One region of the Nocardioides korecus genome, then DNA from elsewhere that is predicted to be linked to it. Evidence: riboswitches for the same ligand, from Rfam matches in the RefSeq annotation. Region 1 holds a riboswitch; the other holds the start of a gene.
What was found. A riboswitch is a leader RNA that binds a small molecule or an ion and turns the genes downstream of it on or off. The one in region 1 is predicted to bind thiamine pyrophosphate.

Region 1 (3,087 bases):
GCGCCCAGCAGGCAGCCGGCGCCGGTCACCAGGGTGAGCAGCGGGGACCCGTTGCGGACCTCGACGACCCGCTCGCCGTCGGTGACCAGGTCGACCGGCCCGCTGACCGCGACCGCCCCGCCGGTGCTCCGGGCCAGGGTGCGTGCCGCCTCCAGCGCGCTCTCGGTCGAGGCGGTGCTGTCCACCCCGCGCCCGCCGCCCGCGGCTCCGGCCAGCGCGAGGACCTCCGAGGCGTTGCCGCGCACGACGTCGGGCCGGTGCTCCAGCAGCCCGGCCGCGAGGGTGGTGCGGAAGGCCAGGGCCCCCACGGCGACCGGGTCGAGCACCCAGGGCGTGCCGGCCTCGCGTGCGGCCGCGGCGGCCAGGGGCATAGCCTCGGCGCGCTCGCGGGAGAGGGTGCCCAGGTTGACCAGCAGCCCGTCCGCGATCCGCGCGAAGTCGGCCGACTCCTCGGCGTTCTCCACCATCGCCGGAGAGGCGCCGACCGCCAGCAGCCCGTTGGCCGTCACGTTGGTCACCACCACGTTGGTCATGCAGTGCACCAGCGGCACGCGCGCACGCACCGCCTCCAGCACCTCCACCACGCTCCCGACCGTCACCGAGCTCGTCATGCCGACCGCCTCTCCTCACCACGGGCCGCCTCCGGCGACCTCGACCGTCGTCCCCGCGCCCACCGCGGGACGTGCACCAGGGCGGTCGCCAGGGCGGCGACCGCGAAGGAGACCAGGGAGGCGCTCATCCACGGCCTCGGGCTGAAGCCGGTGGCGGCGGCCAGGTCCTGCCAGGCGTGGGTCCACAGCGGCACCTGGCCCGGGTTGAGCAGCTGGTACGCCGCGAAGCCCAGCGCCCAGGGCAGGAGCATCACCCAGCGCGTGGGTGCCGTCTCCGACAGGTCCCAGGGCCGGTCGCGCAGGCACAGCCGGTCGGCCACCAGCACCGCGAAGAGCGGCACGAACACCGAGCCGATCAGCGACAGGAAGCTGGCGTAGTCGTAGATGTCCACCACCAGGGCCAGCAGTGTCGTGAGCGCCCCGACCGCCATCGAGATCGCACGGCGGTCCCAGCGGGGCCGCAGGTTCTGCGTCGACACGGTGGTGGAGTAGACGTTGGCGAAGGACTGGTCGAGCTCGCGGACCGTCACCACGGCGAACGCCACCACGCCCAGCGGGACGGCCAGGAAGGTCGCGAACACGTCGCCGCCCCGAGTCAGGACGCTGAGCACCGCGACCAGGCCGAGGCCGTAGCAGGCCACCTGCATGACGGTGTAGCCGATGAGGGCTCCGGTGGCCGCCGCGCGCGGGGTGCGCGAGTGCCGGGAGTAGTCCGCGGCCATCGGCACCCAGGAGATCGCCACCGCGAGCGTCGCGTCGATCCCCAGGCTGAGGCCGCCCCCGCCGCCGGACCCGGTGGCGTGCAGCGGGTGCGCCAGCAGCTGGCTGGTCAGGTAGGCCAGGGCGACGACCACGGCGACGGTGACGTAGCGGCGCAGCAGCCGCACCGAGCCCAGGGGCCGGGTGGCCAGCACGGTGGTCAGGACGCCGATCAGCAGCACCCACGTCCACCGAGGTACGCCGGGCAGCACCTGCCCCAGGGCGGTCGCGATCGTGACGATCTCGAAGGTCCCCCAGCCGATCATCTGGACCACGTTGAGCACGGTCGGCACCACCGAGGCCCGGGCGCCGAACACGCCCCGCAGCAGCACCATCGACGGCGCCCCGGTGCGCGCCCCGAGCACGGCCGTGGCGGCGATGGCCACGGCCCCCAGCGACGTACCGACCACCACGGCCAGCAGGGCGGCAGCCAGGGAGAGCCGCGCGGTGCCCGGACCGCCGGGCTGCAGCACGGCGACGGCGCCGGTGAACCCCAGCAGGCTGACCCCGAGGTTGCCCCAGAGCCCGAGCTGGTCCCAGGTGCCCAGCGTGCGGGGCGCCTGCTCGGTCAGGGTGTGCGGGACCTCCGCGGCGGCGGGTCGTGGTCCGGGACCACCCTCGCGCTCGGGGGGACGGGTGCGGACGTCGCTCATCGGGCCTCTGCTTCCTCCGCCGGCATTACCCGGCTCAGGTTCGAGCGGTCGGCGACCCGTGTGTCGCCCTCTCAGCCCGATGTCGTCGAGCTCCCGCGTGTGGCAGGCACGACCTTACCTCGGCACCACCGGGACGACCCGGGCCCGGGTGTGGTCGGGTGCGACGGGCGTCAGACGATCTCGGCGTACCAGTCGCCGCCGCCAAGGCCACCCAGCCGGCGGGGACCCGCGAGCTCCCCCACCAGCGCGCCGAGCGAGGGTCGGCACAGCACCGGTCCCTCGTGCGGGTCCAGCTCCAGCACGGCCGTGCCGTCGGGGGCCACGGGCGAGCGCACCGTGCGCGTGCGGCCGGTGTCGACCCGGGTGACCTCGGTGAGGACCACCTCCGAGCGCAGGGCCAGCCGCGAGCGCACCCGGTCCTGGGTGCGTGCCAGGGGCTCCAGCGCCCGGGCCCGCCGCCCCTGGGGCGCGGGACGAGGCACCACCGACCGGGGCACCAGGAGCACGCGGACCGGCTCGGACGCGGGGTCGTCGGGACCGGCGCCCGCCGGGTTCACCACGAACCCGCCGGGACGCCGCGGCACCAGGCTGCGCCGCTCCGGGTCCGGGGCGCGACCGGTCGAGAGGCCGGGCCGCACGGGGTTCGGCGCGCGGTCGACCTTGACCCGCGCCACGCAGACCCCGCTGAGTCCGTCGGGCAGCAGCCGGCGCCGGGCCCAGGGGGGCAGGTGCTCGGGTGCGTCGAAGCCCAGGGTGAGCAGCCCGCCGGGGCCGACCTCGTCGGGGTCGACCCGCAGCACGACGCGTTGGAGGCTGGCGCCGCCGTCGGCGCGGCGGCGGTCCAGCAGCGCCACGGCGCGCGGTCGGCCCTGCACCGAGATCCGGACGAGGCGGTGCCAGTCGTCCTCGTGGGGGTGCTCCTCCCCGGAGTCCTCGCCGATCGGCAGGTCGCGGGCCTGCCGCCAGGAACGCGTCGCGTGCTCGTCGAGGAGCAGCACGACCGTGACGCGCAGCGGGTGCGAGGTGGGCTCGACCTGCACCCCGAGCAGCGCCTCCTGGCGGCG
Region 2 (3,087 bases), on a different contig from region 1:
CGTCGAGGAGCTGCACCGCCCGCTCGAGGCGTTGCAGTTGGCCTTCACCTCGAACTGCAGGCTCGGGTAGACGCTGGCCAGGGCCGGGTTGTCGTAGTCCAGACGCGGCTTGAGGTTGGCGAACGCGTCCTGGTTCTTCAGCCGCCACACGATCGAGCTCTTGTCGATCGAGTAGTTCTTGCTGTTGCCGGCCCGGTTGGGGCAGTTGGCGGGCGAGATCTCCTTCTTGCGCAGGCAGGCGTTGGCCGAGGCCTTCACCGCCTGGGTGAAGGTCTGGCTGCCGGTCTGGGTCAGCGTCGGCTCGAGGTCGAGGGTGGAGACGTAGTCGCTGCCGCCCTTGATGACGATCTTGCCGGTGTCGCCGTAGCTGACGTTGTCGTTGCCGGTCGTGAACTGGTAGGCGCCGGGGAAGAGGTAGACCTTGTCGCTGGTCACCTCCTTGCCGTTGATCATCATCGGCAGGGTGTTGGCGCGAAGCCGGCTCAGGTCGATGCCGTCGCCCATGTCCTTGAGCGCGTAGCCGTCGGCGGTCTTCTGCACGTAGTAGGTCTGCGTGATGCTCTCGTCGCCGACGCTGTAGCTGGCGTTGACGATGGTGGTGTAGTCGCTGGAGACCTTCGGCACGTTGATCTTGGTGATCGGGCCCAGCTTCTTCGACGCGGCGAGCACCTCGTCGGTCAGCAGGTCGTCGCTGGCCGGCTTGGTCGCCACCACCGAGAGCGCCTTCTTGGCGTCACCGGCGGCGACGGCCTGGAGGTAGGAGCGGACCGCGTCGTCCTGCGACCCGGTCTTGACCTCGCCGCTCGAGCCACCGGAGCCCGAGGCGGTCGTGTCCGAGTCGCCCCCGGAGGAGGCCACGGCCACGACCACGATGATGACCAGCACCAGGAACGCCGCGACCGCGGCCAGGATGATCCACAGCAGCTTCTTGCTGCCGCCGCCGCCGGGCCCGCCGGGCGGGGCGCCGTACGGGTTGGTCGAGGTGGGGTTGAACTGCGGTCCCGGGGGCGGGTACGCCGCACCGGGCTGACCGCCGGGGGCCGGGTAGCCCCCCGGGCCGCCGGGTCCGCCCGGGCCCGGGTAGCCCTGGCCGGGCTGCTGGCCCTGCCCTGGGTACCCCTGGCCCCCCTGACCGGGCTGGCCGGGCTGACCGGGCTGACCGGGCTGTCCGGGGTAGCCCGGACCGGGCTGGCCGCCAGGCCCGCCCTGCCCCGGGTAGCCGCCCTGTCCGGGGTACCCCTGTCCCGGCTGCCCGCCGGGTGCTCCCTGGCCGCCCTGACCCGGGTAGCCCTGGCCGGGCTGCTGGCCCTGCCCCGGGTACCCCGGACCCCCCTGACCTGCTTGGCCTGCCTGCTGGCCCCCCTGACCCGGCGGGTTCCCCTGGCCCCCGGGCGCGCCGGGGTAGTTGTCGTGATCGCTCATGAGCCCTGCTCCTCGAGATGGATGTCGAAGCGGGCGATGTCCCCCCCCGCCGCGGGCCATGATGCCCGAGTCGTGCCGTCGCGCCGGCGGATACGCGACGATGTGGCGGGGATCTGCCGTCCCTGCGTGCGTGGGCGCGCGCAGGCGTGGGCTAGGTTGGGCGGCGTCCGACAGGGGAGCGCCCGGGCCGCGAGGTCAGGGGCGCTGAGAGTGCGGGAACGCCGCAGACCCTTGAACCTGCTCCGGTTAGCACCGGCGAAGGAAGTCGAAGGAGATCGACCATGCCCCTGCACGCCTCCCCGCCCACCCGGCGCCGGGTCCGACCGCGGGGTGCCGTCTCCGTGCTCGCGGCCGCCGTCCTGGCCCTGACCGCGGCCGCCTGCGGCTCGACGTCCGGCTCGGGCGGCAGCTCGTCGGGCGAGGACCCGAAGACCCTCGTGGTCGCCACCCACGACAGCTGGGCGATGTCGAAGTCGGTGATGAAGGAGTTCACCGCGCAGACCGGCATCACGGTGAAGATCCAGCCGCAGGCCGACGCCGGCCAGCTCACCAGCAAGCTGGTCCTGACCAAGGACGACCCCATCGCCGACGGCGTCTACGGCGTGGACAACCTGTTCGCGCCCCGGGCGGTGAAGGCGGGGGTGTTCGCGGCGTACTCGACGACGAAGCTGCCCGCGGACGCCGAGAAGTACCGGCTGGAGGGGTCGGGGGCCGACCGGCTCACGCCCGTCGACTACAGCGACGTCTGCGTCAACGTCGACGACGCGTGGTTCGCCGCCAAGGGCCTGACCCCGCCGCGCAGCCTCGACGACCTCACCGAGGCGCGCTACAAGGGCCTGTTCGTGACGCCGGGGGCGACGACGTCCTCGCCGGGCCTGGCCTTCCTGGTCGCCACGATCGCGGCCAAGGGCGAGAGCGGCTGGAAGGACTACTGGTCCAAGCTGATGGCCAACGGCACCAAGATCGACGCCGGCTGGACCGAGGCCTACGAGAGCGACTTCACCGCCGGTGGCGGCAAGGGCTCGCGGCCCATCGTGACGTCGTACTCCTCCTCGCCGCCGTTCACGATCCCCCAGGGCGCCTCGAAGCCGACCACGAGCGCGTTGCTGGACACCTGCTACCGCCAGGTGGAGTACGCCGGGGTGCTCACCGGCTCCAAGAACCCCGCCGGGATGAGGAAGTTCATCGACTTCATGCTCGGCCGCGACTTCCAGAAGGCCCTGCCCGACAACATGTACGTCTACCCCGTCGTGCGCTCGGTGGGCCTGCCCGCCGACTGGGCGAAGTTCGCCGTCGTCTCGCCCAAGCCCTACCGGCTGCCCGCCGAGCAGGTCCGCAGCCACCTCGACGGCTGGCTGCGCGACTGGCGCGACGTCACGAGCCGGTGACCCCGGCGGGGTCGGGCGCGCGGAGCGGCGGGGTGACCGGGTGACCGGCCGGCTCGCCCGGGTCGCGCCCGTCCTGCTGGCCCTGGTCCCGCTCACCGCCCTGGGGCTGTTCTTCGTCTACCCGGTCGCCGGGATGGTCGCCCGCGGGGTCTGGCCCGAGGGTCGGCTCGACCTCGGCGGGGTCGTGGAGGTGCTGGGCCGTCCCCGCGTGCACCGGGTGCTGTGGTTCACGGTGTGGTCGGCGGCGGTGGCGACGCTGGTCGCGGTCCTGGCCGGG

Region 2: another riboswitch for thiamine pyrophosphate. It lies ahead of ACYVDA_RS19370 (thiamine ABC transporter substrate-binding protein); the one in region 1 lies ahead of ACYVDA_RS15600 (purine-cytosine permease family protein).

The regions. Positions count from the first base shown of each region.
Region 1 covers NZ_BAAGZO010000007.1:237,148-240,234, forward strand. Annotated here, with positions in the region: gene thiM (hydroxyethylthiazole kinase) at 1-611, opposite strand, end outside; gene ACYVDA_RS15600 (purine-cytosine permease family protein) at 608-2,023, opposite strand; TPP riboswitch at 2,034-2,121, opposite strand; gene ACYVDA_RS15605 (hypothetical protein) at 2,194-3,087, opposite strand, start outside.
Region 2 covers NZ_BAAGZO010000012.1:55,197-58,283, forward strand. Annotated here, with positions in the region: gene ACYVDA_RS19365 (hypothetical protein) at 1-1,422, opposite strand, end outside; TPP riboswitch at 1,585-1,703, shown strand; gene ACYVDA_RS19370 (thiamine ABC transporter substrate-binding protein) at 1,704-2,810, shown strand; gene ACYVDA_RS19375 (ABC transporter permease) at 2,851-3,087, shown strand, end outside.